2 regions of the Endozoicomonas sp. SCSIO W0465 genome follow, and region 2 is predicted to be linked to the other one. Evidence: predicted binding sites of a transcription regulator. Region 2 holds the regulator's gene; the other holds the start of a gene.
What was found. Region 2 encodes FNR, which switches genes on or off when oxygen is low (the NO sensors DNR and NnrR bind a similar motif). Its sites were predicted from a motif close to TTGATNTANATCAA; they were not measured.
Positions count from the first base shown of each region.

Region 1 (8,256 bases), 1.8 Mb from region 2:
GCCAAGGAAGAACGTCCATCCGGCAATGAACAGCGCCCATCCCAGGCTTGTTTCCCGGTAAATAGCGCCCAGTGCTGCTACGCAGGGAGTATAAAGAAGGATCATTAATAAGTAGGCAATAACCGCAGCATGACTTGGGAACAGGCCAGCCATGACAGAGAAAGTGCTGACCGTAACGGCCTGATCTTCTGCAACCGCATCCAGATCAGTCAGATCGCCAACGCCAACTCCCAGTGGATCTGTCAGCGTTCCACTTAAACCACTCAGATTGGCCGGAATCGTTGCAATGGCTTCCTTGATACCTGCCAACAGGTCAAAATCCGCTTCACCCTGAGTTTCAGCATTTTCAGAAGCGGCAATCGCACCATACATTGAGTCAAGAGTACCAACAACGGCTTCTTTCGCCAGAATACCAGTAAACAGGCCTACAGCCGCTGGCCAGTTTTCTTCCGTCATGCCCATGGGGGCAAACACAGGGGTAATGGTTTGGCCAATCTTGCTGAGCATTGAACTCTGAGTGTTCTGGTGACCGAAAGAGCCATCGGTACCGATAGCATTCAGGGTGTTCAACACGACCACAACCATGACAATCGCCTTGCCAGCACGCAGGAGAAAAGCTTTGAGACGGTCCCATGTGCGTAACATTACCTGGGTCACCGATGGCAAGTGATAATTTGGCAACTCCATGATGAATGCCGAACTATCGCCACTGAGGATACTCTGTTTGAGAATCAATCCGGTAAATATCGCCGCCAGAATACCCACCAGGTAGAGGATAAACACAACATTCTGACCTGACTCAGGAAAAAAGGCAGCAGCAAACAGGGCATATACGGGCAAACGGGCCCCGCAAGACATAAAGGGTGCCATGGAGATCGTCAACAGGCGATCCTTCTCGTTATCCAGTGTTCGTGCTGCCATGATCGCTGGCACGTTGCAGCCAAAGCCAACCAGCATCGGCACAAATGCTTTGCCGGGAAGACCGAGAAGACGCATTAGCCGGTCAATGACAAAAGCAGCTCTGGCCATATATCCCGAATCTTCCAGTATGGAAAGGAACAGAAACAAAAAAGCAATGACCGGAATAAAGGTCGAAACGGTCTGGATACCACCACCCACACCATCAGCCAGAAGTGTCACAACCCAGGCAGGAGCACCAACAGAGTTCAGCCAGTGGCCGAGTCCGTCCACCAGCAGAGTCCCGGTAAAAATATCAAAGAAATCAATAAAGACGCTGCCGACGTTAATGGTGAACATGAACATCAGGTACATGACACCAAGGAAAATGGGAAACCCCAACACCCGGTTCAGTACCACACGATCAATGGATTCGGTCAGTCGATGACTGGCAACACCTCTCTCACGAATCACTGACGCCATGATATGACCCACTGCATCGTAACGTCGACTGGCCAGTATAATGTCCAGATCTTCCTCATGGGCCGCTTCAATGATATGACGCTGCTGAGTGGCCACATCAACCACTTGTCTGGTCAGTTCCGGGAGCGGGACACGGTCACCCTCCAATAACTTCAATGCATACCAACGTCGGGAAAGCGGATTATCAAGAACCGCTGACTCTTCGAGAGTCGATTCAATAACACCAATGGCCTGTTCCAGCTGTTCACCAAGATTCATCGGTGGAGCCACTGAAATACCATTATCCAGAAAGTCATTAATGTCTGTTAAAAAGGCTTTGATATTGCCTGTCTTACTGGCAACCAGTGGCAGCACTGGGCAGCCAAGCTCCTCAGAGAGCTGATCAATATCAATGTCCATGCCTTTTTCTTTGGCAACGTCCATCATATTGAGAACGACAATGACCGGAACCCCCATATCCAGCAATTGAGTGGTCAGGTACAAATTTCTTTCTATATTTGAGGCATCAAGAATATTGATGATCAAATCTGCTTCACGCTTGAGGATGTAGTCACGGGCCACCTTCTCATCAAGAGAGACGTCGCTGTCCACAACATCCAGGCAGTACGTCCCGGGCAGATCAACAACTTCAATGGAGTGATTTTCAAAGGTATAAAAGCCACTGCGCTTTTCAACCGTTACCCCGGGCCAGTTACCAACCCGCTGCCGGGCACCTGTTAACGCATTGAACAGCGTTGTCTTACCACAGTTAGGGTTCCCTACGATTGCAACAATATGCTTTTTCATACTCTGGCAACCTCAACAACTGCGGCTTCATCCTTTCGAATAGACAATTGGAAGCCTCTGACTTCCAACTGAATTGGATCTCCCAAAGGAGCAACACGACAAACCGTGAACCGGGTTCCGGGCGTCAATCCCATTGCCAGCAACTTTCGCCGGTAGGCGCTGCCAGCATCCAGAAATGCTGTCACCCGGCCACATTCACCGCTCTTCAGCTCACCCAGTGTCACCTTCATCTACTTATCTCCGCAGGCATCATGTCTCAGTTTTGGAAACGCTTTCTCTGCACTGCAGGCAATGATTCTCAAAACGCCCAAAATATTTCAACTCAAATCATATGCCAGGAACAAAAGCCTAATTTTTGTAGGTTTTTTAGTTTGAAATGGTGGGTGCCTGACAAATTTTCGACTGATAAAAATATATACGCAAATGAGAATTGTTACAATTTAGAGAGCGATTAACGAACCCTGTTTATTGACCAGTGTCAATTCACGTCATTTGTACATCAGTGTAATTCGGGCCAGATCGGTAAAATCTGCGATGTATGCAGTAAAGATCGACTGGTTAGCAGGACAGCCAATCAGTCGTTCCTTGAAGTATTAATAACTGACAAGCAGGCATCTTATGGAATCGATGGGTACATCGCACCAGACATAAACTGAAGAATGCGGTTAACCTGGCAGCTGTAACCAAACTCATTGTCATACCAGACATAGAGTACACAGCGTTTTCCATCAACGATGGTGGCCTGTCCATCAACTACACCAGCACGGCGGCTACCCACAAAATCACTGGAAACCGCTTCAACAGATGTGACATAGTCCACCTGTTTCTGCAGTCTTGAATACAGTGACGTTTCCCTGATGAAGCTATTAAGCTCTTCAACTGTCGTCGCCTTTGCCAGGGAAAGATTAAGGATTGCCAGTGAAACATTCGGGGTTGGCACCCGAATGGCGTTACCCGTCAACTTACCCTCAAGTTCAGGCAAAGCTTTGGCAACGGCTTTCGCCGCTCCGGTCTCGGTAATCACCATATTCAGGGCAGCACTGCGCCCACGACGCTCACCTTTGTGATAGTTGTCGATCAGATTCTGATCATTGGTGTAGGAGTGAACCGTCTCAACATGACCATATTCAACACCAAACTGATCATGAATGGCCTTTAAAACCGGAGTAATAGCGTTAGTAGTACAGGAGGCGGCGGAAAGAATCTGATCCGTTGGCTCAATATCTTTATGATTTACCCCATAAACGATATTCTTGATATCCCCTTTACCCGGTGCCGTCAACAGGACTCTGGATACCCCCCTGGACTGCAAATGCTGGCTTAGTCCTTCTTTGTCGCGCCATTTCCCGGTATTGTCGACAACCACCGCATGATGAATGCCATACTGCGTGTAATCAATAGCATCCGGAGAGTTCGAATAGATTACCTGAATGGCCACACCATTGGCATAGATGACTTTATTCTCTTCATCGACAGAAATAGTGCCCTGAAAAGAACCATGAACGGAGTCACGACGCAGGAGGCTTGCGCGCTTCTGTAGATCATTTTCTGCACCACCGGGCCTGACGACAACGGCTCTCAGATTAAGGCCTGCCCCACTGCCAGCACGCTCAATCAGAATTCTGGCCATTAACCGACCAATTCGTCCAAAGCCATACAATACTACATCCTGACCAGGCTCCAGAGTCTGCTTATGGCCGTTGGCCACGGGTGCTACCTTTTCGGTCACATACTCATCCAGAGAACGCCCTTCACTCTCAGAACGATAACCAACAGCCAGCTTGCCAATATCGATACGGGATGGTCCCAGATCAAGGCCACTGAGAATCTCAAGTACAGGGTAAGTCTCACGAACAGAAAGACCATTATCTTCAATCTGACGGACAAACTTATGGGCTTTCAGGAGATTAATGACGGAGCGGTTAATGACGGGTCGTCCAAAAATAGACGTGACAACGTTGTGATTTCTATAAAGCTGGCCGATCAACGGGATCATTGACTCAGCCAGTGCTTCACGTTCTTTCCAGTCCTGAAAACGGTCTGTTGCCACGATAAATTCCCGTTTATTATTGCTATTTCAGATTCAGCCCCGTCATTGGGACTATTGTTTTGCCAGTATTATCCTTATTGGAGGTATCTGAGGCAACAAAGATCAACAAACATTATCATCAGCAATATTGACGCACGAAATTTTTACCCTTTTCAGTCATTTCACCCTGCGAATACTGGGAGAAAAGAATCACAAAGGCTACAATCCACCTCTTGTGTCGGTATGTGTAAAAATATCCGCAGCCAATTCCGGACAAATTCTCGTCATTTGGGTTAATCAGGAGGACCTTCAGAATTTTCATGTTTCAACACACTATCCCTCTGCCAACTCATCCCGGCGACAAGCTTCAATGGGGAAACCTCTCTAAAACCGGACCTGCCTTTACCATTTCCTGTGCTGCGGTAAGGGACAACCATCCGCTGATGATTATTACCCCAGACAGTTCATCAGCGAGCCGACTCGAAGAAGAGCTGGCCTTTTTCCTTGCTGAAGAGGGGCACATAGACGTTCAGCAAATGCCGGACTGGGAAATATTACCCTACGATACCTTCTCACCCCATCAGGATATTATTTCCCAGAGACTGTCAACGCTTTACCACCTTCCTTCGGCCGACAACCGTGACAGAAAAAAAGTGCTGATTGTGCCAGTCACCACGCTGTTACATCGTTTGTGCCCGAAAAGCTATTTACTTGGCAGCGGCCTGTCTTTGCAACCGGGAACCCGGTTTATCATTGATGAACGCCGAGGCCAGTTTGAACAGGCAGGGTATCGCTGTGTCGACTCAGTGATGGAACATGGTGAGTTTGCCATCCGTGGTTCTATTGTTGATATTTTTCCTATGGGGGCTGAGACGCCTTATCGGGTTGACCTCTTTGATGATGAGATAGAATCTCTGAGAACTTTTGATCCTGAAACCCAGCGTTCCATTGCAACGGTTCAGGAAATAGAACTGTTACCAGGACACGAATTTCCCCTGGATAAGCAAGGGATAGAGCTATTTCGCAGCAACTTTCGGGAAACTTTTGACGTTAACTATCGTGAATGCCCAATTTACCAGGACATTAGCGGGGGGATTGCCAGCCCTGGCATTGAATACTACCTGCCTCTCTTCTTCCGGGAAACGTCCACGCTGTTTGACTACATTCCACAAAATACCCGAATACTGGTCTATGATGCCATGGACTCATCCCTGGACCATTTTTATTCGGATGTTCACTCACGTTATGAAAACCGACGCGTTGACCCCCAAAGGCCGATTCTCCCGCCCTCCAGGGTGCTGATGCCTTCTGAAGAGTTACATCGCAGACTGAACGACTTCCCCAGAGTGACATTGTTTGAACAGCCTGTTGCACCTAAAGCCGGTCGGTTTAACCTGAATTGCCAAGCGTTGCCGGAACTGACCATTAATGCCCGGCTTGAGCACCCACTGGCACACCTCAACACTTTCATCAATGGCATCAATCATGTCCTTCTGGTCGCCGAAAGCGCCGGGCGGAGAGAAGTATTGCTGGAGCTGCTGAGTCAAAATAATATAACCCCTGACCTTTGCGATAGCTGGCCCGGGTTTCTCAGAGAAAAGCCGGCCCTCGCTGTCTGTACCGGGCTACTGGATAACGGACTGTATTTACCGGAAGAACAAATTGCTGTTATCCCGGAAGCTCTTTTGCTCGGCCAGAGAGTACAACAGAGCCGGCGAAGAAAAGTGGATGATGAACAAAGTGCTGACCAGGTTATTCGCAATCTTACAGAACTGAGAATCGGCGCACCTGTCGTTCATATTGACCATGGCGTTGGCAGGTACAGAGGACTGGAAACACTGGTAGTGGATGGCCAGACCACTGAGTTCCTGACCCTGGAATATGCTAACGAAGCCAAACTCTATGTTCCTGTGGCGTCTCTTCACCTGATTTCCCGATACACCGGTGCTGATGATGAACTTGCCCCACTCCATCGGCTGGGTAGCGACCAATGGAGCAAGGTGCGTCGAAAGGCCGCAGAAAAAGCAAGAGATGTGGCCGTTGAACTGCTGGACATTTATGCCCGCCGGGAAGCTCGAAAAGGGTTTCCGTTCATCAAGCCAGAGCAAAACTACCTGGCCTTTGCTGCTGCCTTTCCGTTTGAAGAGACACCCGATCAACAACAGACAATTGCAGCCGTCATTCATGATATGTGCGCCCCAAAACCAATGGACCGGCTGGTCTGCGGTGATGTTGGCTTTGGTAAGACAGAAGTTGCCATGCGTGCCGCCTTCCTTGCTGTCCACAGCGGGAAACAGGTGGCAATTCTAGTGCCAACCACCCTTCTGGCACAGCAGCACTATGAAAGCTTTAAGGATCGCTTTGCCGATTGGCCGGTAGAAATTGATGTTATTTCACGATTCAAGTCGCAGAAATCGGTGGATCAGGCAAAAGAGCGGCTCACGGAGGGCAAACTGGATATCATTATTGGTACCCACAAGATTCTTCAGGGTGACCTTACATTTAAAGACCTTGGCCTTCTGATTATTGATGAAGAGCACCGCTTTGGGGTCCGCCATAAAGAAAAGCTCAAATCATTAAGATCCGAGGTTGATATCCTGACGCTGACCGCAACACCGATCCCAAGAACACTCAATATGGCCATGTCCGGTATTCGTGACCTGTCGATTATTGCAACACCACCGGCACGGCGGCTGTCCGTTAAAACCTTTGTTCGTCAATATGATCAGCCCCTGGTAAAAGAAGCGATTCTCCGGGAACTGCTTCGTGGCGGACAGGTATACTATCTCCATAATCAGGTTGAAACCATTGAGAAAGTAGCGAGTGACCTGCAGGAGCTGATTCCGGAAGCAAGGGTCGTCACAGGTCATGGTCAGATGCGTGAACGTCAGCTCGAACAGGTAATGTCAGACTTTTACCATAAGCGTTACAACGTTCTGATATGCACAACCATTATTGAAACCGGTATCGATATCCCCAATGCCAATACCATCATCATCAACAGAGCCGACAAATTCGGACTGGCGCAACTGCATCAGCTGAGAGGCAGGGTTGGCCGCTCACACCATCAGGCATATGCCTACCTGTTAACACCGCCACCAAAAGCCATCACTGCTGACGCCGTGAAACGGCTTGAAGCAATTACCGAGGCTCAAACACTGGGTGCCGGTTTCATGCTGGCCTCGAACGATCTGGAGATCAGAGGAGCTGGCGAACTGCTGGGTGAAGGTCAGAGTGGCCAGATACAGAGCGTAGGGTTTACGCTCTACACCGAGATGCTTGAACGGGCCGTTGCTGCCATTCGCAATGGCGAAACACCCAATCCGGACCAGCCTTTGAACCATGGCACCGAAGTGAATTTACGGCTTCCGGCCCTTTTACCTGAGGACTATATTCATGATGTTCATAGCCGCTTAATCCTCTATAAGAGAATTGCCGCTGCTGATAATGAGGAAAAGTTGAAAAACCTTCAGGTTGAGCTGATCGATCGATTTGGTCTGTTACCCGATCCGGCCAAAAACCTGTTCCGCCAGATGAAGTTAAAACTCCATGCTCAGAGACTGGGAATCAAGAAGGTTGACGCCAGCAGTAAAGAGGCAAGGGTAGAGTTTGAAGAACAGCCCAATGTCGATCCCATGCTGATTATTCAACTTATTCAGTCAAGCCCACAGCAGTTCAGACTGGAAGGAAGCAGCATCTTAAAGTACATTGACTCAATGGACACTCCAGAGCAGAGGTTTAAGGCGACAGAAGTACTTCTGGCCAGGCTTGCTGGTTAAAAGCTTATGGGCACCAGTAGATATCTTACTGTTTTCAGGCAGCTTAATGCTGCCGAAAAAATGTCATACCCCTGATTCTGGATTGGGAAATCCAAGGATATTCTGCATGAAAAAACTTCAGTTTATCGCATTGTCGATAGCACTACTGTTAAATTTACCACTTTCTGCTTCACAAAAAGAGAGCAATGGAAAGCCTGACGCTTCATGGTATCAGGTGGATCTTGTCGTTTTTCGTTACCTCAATAATGACAGTGGCGAAGCCTGGCCAACTGTTGCTGGTTA
Region 1 is NZ_CP092417.1:3,345,696-3,353,951, reverse strand. It holds gene feoB (Fe(2+) transporter permease subunit FeoB) at 1-2,166, opposite strand, end outside; gene MJO57_RS14905 (FeoA family protein) at 2,163-2,396, opposite strand; gene MJO57_RS14900 (glyceraldehyde-3-phosphate dehydrogenase) at 2,783-4,216, opposite strand; gene mfd (transcription-repair coupling factor) at 4,516-7,974, shown strand; gene MJO57_RS14890 (CsiV family protein) at 8,081-8,256, shown strand, end outside.
Region 1: MJO57_RS14905 (FeoA family protein) is a predicted target of FNR. The motif match lies at 2,635-2,648, and genes of this name have one in related genera.

Region 2 (8,256 bases):
GCAATCGGCCGACGTACATCTGGGGGCAGTGTTGGGTTTCCCTGGCCATCATATTTGAGCGGGCTGCAGATGAAGTATTTACCGCCATACCGGTGATCTCATTTCCGACACCAGCTTCAGGTAACACCAGCAAACTGAAAATTGCCGTGGCCATGCTCAGGGTGGTACGCAATGAAGTGAAGGATCGAGTGCTACGCCTGCTAACCGATTGCTGGTATATGAACTGGACACTGATAAAGCCAGCTCTGGAAATGAACATAGAAGTTGTTGGTCAGATACCTTCAAATCGGGCCCTCTATGCTTTGCCGCCAGCACCCACCGTAAAGAAGCGAGGGCGCCCAAAAAAGTACGGCATCAAGATGACGACAGAACAGGTTAAGAAACTGCCGGAAGAAAAAGCAACAGTATGGATGTACGGCAAATTTCGCAAAATACGTTATCGTACCCTGATCTGTCGCGCCAGATTCCTTAAAGGTCGTGAAGTACGCGTCGTCTGGAGTCGCTTTGAAAATGACAAAGGTCTGACCGAAAGCAGAATATTCATCTCGACCAATCCGGAACTTGAGGGACTGGAGGTGCTTCGTGCCTATTCCCGGAGATGGCCGGTAGAGCCAATGTTTCACCAACTCAAACATGCTTTTGGCTGTTGCCATTTATGGCAGCAGAAATTGCGAACACTGCTTCGATGGATGCATTTGAAAATGGCAGGCTATGCATTATTGCAGTTATTAACCGTTTGTAAAAATCAGGCATGTCTGAATATTTCTCGGATACCCTGGAGAAGCCCGGATACAACCACTGCAGGCATGATGAAAATTGCTCTTTCAGGAATTATTCCGAGGTTCTCTATTCGCAAGGGCTGGAACAGATATAAGCAAAAATATGAGTTCAATTTTCGCGATCTGATCGACCAGTTAATACCGGATAATTCAGAAGCAGCATAACTAAAGGCTTTTAGGCAAAAAACGGAAGTAATAACGAACTTGGAAAAACAGTTCACTGATTTCGGCTTGCTTCACTATAAAAAGCTGACCGAATTATCGTTTTATACAGACTCTAAAGTCGAGGAGACGCCTGACATTTATTGCATTCTTTAACCGGAAGGTACTCAATATAGTCAGGGATATCGACCTGTTTAAGACAAGTGCCCTGATGCCCTTTCTTTCCACCGGCTTTATTACCAGAAGACTGTCTCAGACTTTTAGGATTGGGTTTTTCATCCGATGGATCGGTACCTTTATCTGCGGAAAGGTCGTCAGAATGATCTGGAGAATTACTGTTTTTACAAGGTTTTTGATAACCATCAGACGATGGCGGCTTGCTGCTGTTTTGACTGTTCTTGCCAACCTTTTCTTCCAATTCTCGACATCGCTCTTCCAGACAGGCAACTCTCATCCGCAGCTCTGCATTCTCTTTCAAGAGAATCTCAGCCGACATAGTTGCGGGTAGTTCTGGAATCATGCTGGCGAATATTGTGGAAAAATGGTGCTTAAGAGGATGGTATAAAAATCAGAAAATTCCAGATTTATGTGGGGGTGCTGAACAGTTACAAAAGAGATAACGTTATTTGCCAGCGATGAGTTAAAACGTAAATTAGAGAACTACAATGGTCGTATCAGTTACCGGTATAATTGGAAGCTGAATGAGTACAGGCCATAATTCAGATCGTATACAGGCTGAAAAAAAGTACTGAATAAAGCTTCATCAGGCTGCACTGAGGCAGCCTTGTTAGAGGATCAAGGCTCGAAATTGATCACCTGAACACCATTACCCTTCTCAAGAATATTGATATTGCCTGAGAAGACGGTCTGATTATCAGCATGCTCATAATCCTTTCGCTTGCCATTGCGGTCAAGCTCCAGATGTTTGAAATCAAACAGTTCTGTATCGGCCATTTGTGAGGGCGCAATATTCTGCATTGCCGTAAAAATGGACTCAATGCGACTGGGGTGCTTTCTTTCCCATTCAGCCAGCATGGCCTTGATGTTTTGTCGTTGCAGGTTTTCCTGGGAGCCACACAGGTTACAGGGAATAATCGGGAACTCCAGCTGCTCTGAGAAGCGGGTTATATCTTTTTCGCGACAATACGCCAAAGGACGAATCAAGATGTTGCGACCATCATCAGAGCGCAGCTTTGGCGGCATGGCAGACAATCTTGAACCATAAAACATATTCAGGAACATGGTTTCTACGATGTCATCCTTGTGATGACCAAGGGCAATTCTGGTCGCCCCAATATCTTCTGCAAAAGCATACAGAGTCCCCCTTCTCAGGCGTGAGCAAAGGCCGCAGGTTGTTTTACCCTCAGGCACTTTTTCCCTGACGACCGAATAAGTGTCCCGATTGATGATGTGATACGGTATCCCCAGCCCGTCAAGGTAGTCAGGCAGGACATGCTCCGGAAAACCGGGCTGCTTCTGATCCAGATTAACGGCAATAAGTTCAAAATGGATTGGCGCACTTTTTTGCAGGCTCATGAGGATATGCAGCATGGTGTAGCTGTCTTTACCACCCGACAGGCAAACCATAACCCGATCGCCATCTTCGATCATATTAAAGTCTTCGATGGCTTTTCCGGTCAGGCGTCTGAGTTTTTTCTGTAGTTTATTGAAACTGTATTTTTCAGAACCAGTCAGGTTGGTCGTCGTCATAGGGGCTGTGCTAACCGTCATTGTAAATCGACTGATTATATCTACCGGTTACCATTCAACCAAGTCAGTGTTTCACGGAAAGTCTGTAGTGGCAAAGGACAGCCGGACAGAAAAGATCTATTTTCTTGATAGAGAATATTACGCTGACGGTAGCAATGATCTACTATTTGAGTTCGGAATTTCTGAAAAGAATAAAAGCAAGGTTCTCCAGTATCTTTGTGCAGGGGTAGCAAAATGACAGATCATGATAAGTTGCAAAAATGGTTGCTGGCTCGCAGGGATGAGCTGAATACGCGTCTGGGCAAAATTAAAAAAGATGCCTCCCGTAAAAACAGCGCAGACTGGTCTGAACAGGCCCAGGAACGGGAGAATGATGAAGTTATTGATGCGCTTGGGAATGAGGCGGTTATTGAGCTCGGTAAAATTAACCGGGCTCTTGATCGCATGAACGAAGGAGATTACGGATTTTGTTTATCCTGCGGCAAGGACATTCCGGTTCAGCGTCTGGAAGTTATGCCTTATGCTGACCTGTGCGTTAAATGCGCAGAAGCCCGCGGCCTATAGTGGGTGTGAGATCACGAAGCATACGATCAGTGCCGCCAGGAGGCTGAATAACAGTCTCAGGCGGGCTTGGCTGCAGCCCGGTTAAAGTACGCGGACTCCTCTGTGGAGCTACCTGATTCAATAATCATCTGTTGATAGCTTTCACAGAAACTCTTGATGGTTCCCGGATTTCTGCTGTGAAACTGCTTTTGCCATAACTTGCCCAAAGCGGCGATATCGTCCTGATCGATGTTCTCTATTTTCAGGCCCGATCGATGATAGATAAGCCATGCAATGGCCGTGGCGTAAACCAGATTGGTGGCAAGCTCATGATGGGGATGGGAAAGAAACTCTCGCTGACTGGCCAACCCACGAACCTTGCTGGAGAGATCAGGGTTTGGAGCAAGAAATAAATCCCAGATATTTCTGTGCATACGCGGTGATATTTGATAAATACCAAGGGCCTGATGATTGGCCAGTTTCAGGTGAAAGCCGAGTCCTGACTCTCTGGCAGCAGTACCAAGCAGCAGATTTTCAGCGGTTGGGCTCCACATGCCCAGATGCTTAAGTGCTGGGCGAACCACATAGTGTCGCAATTCCTTGGCACAAATTCCCATATGAAAAGTCCTTTTTTCCGGGGAAGTACCTTCCGGCTGAATGCTTCCACGCCTGCCGGACAAGATTCTGGAGCCGACTCAGGAATACTGGCACCGGCCCTATGAGAGATATCGTATCATCCCTGAAATTCTGAACTGATGATGGTCTTATTCGCCTTCAAAACTGCACAGGGTGTAGGTTGGAATGCCGGCCGCATTGAGTTTATCAGCACCTTTGAGGTCGGGCAGGTTGATAATGGCAGCGGCCTCCAGAATGCTGGCCCCGGCATTTCGGATCAACTGATCTGCTGCCAGCAAAGTGCCGCCGGTGGCGATAAGATCATCCATCAACAGGATTTTTTCACCAGCCTTAACGGTGTCTTCATGCATTTCCAGCACGGCTTTTCCATACTCAAGGTCATACTCAACACAGAGGGTTTTACCGGGTAGTTTACCTTTCTTACGAAACAGTACCAGTGGCTTGTTCAGGATATAGGCCAGTGTCGAGCCAAGCAGGAAACCACGGGCATCCAAAGCGCCAATACGATCAAAAGCCTGACGCTCATAACGCTGAACCATGACATCTACGGTCTTGCGCCATGCTTCCGGGTTTTCAAACAGCGTGGTGATATCCCTGAACAGGATACCTTCATGAGGCCAGTTCGGTATGGTTCTGATTTGGGATCGCAGATATACCTGAACGGATGAGCTTTCGTTTGTATGCATGGGAGAGAGCATGCCGCTATCAGTCAATAGAACAAATGGAAGAAGCCACCTCAAAGGGTAGCTTCATCAGCGAATAAAGTCATGCGCCGGTGACAATCGGGTTTGGTTCCAGCGTTTTTCCGCCGGCCAGTGTGCATAGCTCAACAGAGTTGCGAATTTCGATTTCCTTGCCCACCGCTGAGATCAGGCCATTTTTCTGGAATCGGGTAAATACACGACTTACGGTTTCTACCGCCAGGCCCAGGTAGTTCCCCATCTCATTTCTCGACATGGACAGTCGGAACGACTGGGAAGAAAAACCACGGCGACGAAAACGGCTGGCCAGATTGATCAGGAACGTGGCAATGCGTTCATCTGCGTTTTTCTTGGAGAGCAGCATCATCATTTGCTGATCTTCGCGGATGCGCTTGCTCATCAGTCGCATCAAATGGCGGCGAAGCTCCGGAAACTGATCTGAAAGGGTTTCCAGCTGCTCGAAAGGAATTTCGCAGATCATGGTGGTTTCCATAGCCTGGGCAGAAACCGGGTAGGTATCCGTATCCATGCCACTCAGGCCAAGAATTTCACTGGGCAGGTAAAATCCGGTGATTTGTTCCTCACCTTCATTGGTCGCCGTGTACGTTTTGATAGCCCCGGAGCGAACAGCAAAGACACTGGTGAAGGGGTCGCCTTCCAGAAACAGGTGTTCGCCTTTTTTCAAAGGACGTCCACGCTTGATAATGTGATCCAGCTGATCAATATCCTTAATGCTTAGTGCCAGTGGCAGGCACAGTGAGCTGAGGCTGCAGTCTCTGCAGGCCACATGGCTCGGCTGTCGGACGTTGGGCTTTGACGTCATTGAGAGGCCTCAAAGTCGTATTTGCGAAATTCGACACTGTTTTATCGGAAAGCCAAGTTTATGAAAAATATTACCGGAGTGTAAATCAGGTATATACGCAGCCGGACAGATCTAAAGAAGTAGTTTAGTACTGCTTCAGTAAGGCGTCATAAACGATGTTCCGATGAGATTTCTCTGCTGTGTCGTCTATCCAGCTCAGGGCTGACATCGATAATAGTACCGGTCATTGCACCTGGTGGTTGTGTGTCTTTGTCCCCGGAAAAGTCCATCCGACGTTGTCTTGCGTCACAGGATTGAATTTCCGTTCGTGGTGTTTGACTGACCCGGCAGATTTTGCACTTATGTTTCAAGTAAATCAATGTGAGAGTGGTGATAAAGAGTAGTCAGTTTCGGTTTTCTTCTGATAAGCAGGCCGCAAGTCGGTTCGCGTGCGAACCGACTTGCGGCCTGCTTATCAGATAACCTTTGAGTAGAGCGGCTTTTCTTTCATCTCCGGTTGATGGAGATAGTGGTCGAACTGCATACAGATGTTACGGATCAGCAGGGTTCCTTTAGGCAACACTTCCAGCAAGCCATCACTATTGTAACTGACAAGGCCGTCTTCCCTCATAGGCTCAAGCCTTGCCAGCTCATCACGGAAGTAATCTCTGAATTGAATGCCAAACTGCGCTTCAATATCGCTGAAGTTCAGTTTGAAGTGGCAGATCAGCTGGGTAATCACTGTCTGGCGGACTTTGTCATCATCTGTCATCTTCAGGCCGCGTACCATCGGCAACTGCTGTTCATTGATCATTGCGTAATACTGGGCTTCATCCGTGCTGTTCTGAATATAGGTGTCGCCTACCTGGCTGATGGCAGACACACCCATGCCGATCAGGTCGCAGTGGCCATGGGTGGTATAACCCTGAAAATTCCGGTGCAGAGTACCTTCTTCCCGGGCAACGGCCAGCTCATCGTCAGGCAGGGCAAAGTGATCCATACCAATGTAGATATACCCCTGATCCAGCAGCTTTTCCGTGGCCTTGTGCAGAATTTCCAGCTTCATCTCAGGCACTGGCAGATCCTGTTCATTGATTCGGCGCTGTGGCTTAAAGCGGTGTGGCAGGTGGGCGTAGTTAAACAGGGATAACCTGTCCGGTGCCATATCGACCACACGATCAATGGTTTCCATAAAACTGCTGGCGCTCTGGAAAGGCAGGCCGTAAATCAGGTCCATATGTACGGACCGGAATGCCATGACTCGGGAAGCATCAAGCACAGATTGAATCATACTTTCCGGCTGTACCCGGTTAACGGCTTCCTGCACTCTGGGATTGAGGTCCTGAACACCGATGCTGATTCGGTTGAACCCGAGGTCCCTCAGGGTGCCCATCATGGGCCAGTCAACTTCCCTGGGATCCAGTTCAATGGAATAGTCTGCACCATCGCTGTGGGTCAGCTGGAAGTGCTGGCTGATATGACCCATCAGGTCAGTCATCTGATCTCTGCTCAGAAAGGTCGGAGTGCCGCCGCCAAAGTGGAGCTGTTCAACCCGCTGTTCATTGCTATAGAGTGCTGATTGCATCTCGATCTCACGGAACAGGTATTCCAGATAGATATTGGCACGCTCACGATGCTTGGTCACAATTTTATTGCAGGCGCAGTAATAGCAAACATGAGAGCAGAACGGAATGTGAAAGTAGAGCGAAAGCGGTTTGATACTGCTGGCACTGGACTGGGCATTTTCGTGATATTTGTGAATATCAAAGCTGCCATCAAACTGCACCGCTGTGGGATAGGAGGTATAACGCGGGCCTGAGTGGTTGTAACGGTGAATCAGGTCTTTATCCCAAACTGGTGCACTATTCATCATTGCTCTCGAACGGTAATCTTCATGTCTTGTCAGTCAATGTTTTGGCCTTCAGATCTCTTTTTCGGTGCCGGAAAGCTTAAGGCAAAACAGTCTGTATTACGTCATGATGCTTTTTGGTAGTTTAAAAAGATTTTCAGTTCCGTTCTTTGATTGGTGTCAATAAGTAAGAACCGAACCCGTTATGCCTGAGGACTGTATCGCAGGTGACGTGAAATTTTAAAAGGCAGGGATCTTATCTGCCTTTTGGTTATTAATCGAGCAATTAATGCGCCAGGTGGTTTTATTCTGAACAGGCCGGTGCCTTCTTTTTATCACATATGATGATGCAGCGCGGACATCAGCCACTTCTGGTGAGCGCCTGGCATAGACCATAGCCCGAACAGGATGATCAGCAAACCAGCCAGATTACGGGTAATGCGGGCCTGAATGATACCGCTGAGCTGTCTTGAGAAGGCGCCGAGCAGGAACACTGAGGGTATGGTGCCCATACCGAATGAGGCCATTAACAGCGCACCCTGTACAGGGTTTCCCTGGGTGGCGCTCCAGGCCAGTGTGCTGTAGACCAGGCCGCAGGGTAACCACCCCCAGAGCATGCCAACGGCAAGGGCATTGGCAACGTTTTTTATTGGCAGCAGAGCTTTGGCTTTGGGTTGGATATGTTGCCAGAGTTTATGTCCGATCTTTTCCAGATGTGTCAGACCCCGCCACCAACCGGTCAGATAAAGCCCCATGGCGATTAGCATAATAGCTGCAAAATATCGGAGTCCCATTTTTACTTCCGGGCTGATACCTCCCAGGTACCAGCCAATGCTGCCCAGCAGGAAAGCAGCGATGCTGTAGCTGGTAATCCGTCCAAGATGATAGGCCAGCATCAGCCAGAAGATTTGTGCACGGGACCTGCCTGCCAGGGAGAGACTGAGGGCGGAAGTAATGCCGCCACACATTCCAATGCAGTGGGCACTGCCCAGGATTCCCAGGGTTAATGCGGAAAGTAAAGTGGGGACTTCATTAATGGTCATACACTACTGCCTTGTTTTTCCCTTGCTGACG
Region 2 is NZ_CP092417.1:5,153,657-5,161,912, forward strand. It holds gene MJO57_RS22995 (transposase) at 1-944, shown strand, start outside; gene MJO57_RS23000 (DUF6444 domain-containing protein) at 1,057-1,461, opposite strand; gene ttcA (tRNA 2-thiocytidine(32) synthetase TtcA) at 1,737-2,651, opposite strand; gene MJO57_RS23010 (TraR/DksA family transcriptional regulator) at 2,886-3,215, shown strand; gene MJO57_RS23015 (hypothetical protein) at 3,272-3,874, opposite strand; gene MJO57_RS23020 (adenine phosphoribosyltransferase) at 3,959-4,516, opposite strand; gene fnr (fumarate/nitrate reduction transcriptional regulator Fnr) at 4,596-5,354, opposite strand; gene hemN (oxygen-independent coproporphyrinogen III oxidase) at 5,809-7,206, opposite strand; gene MJO57_RS23035 (sulfite exporter TauE/SafE family protein) at 7,518-8,225, opposite strand.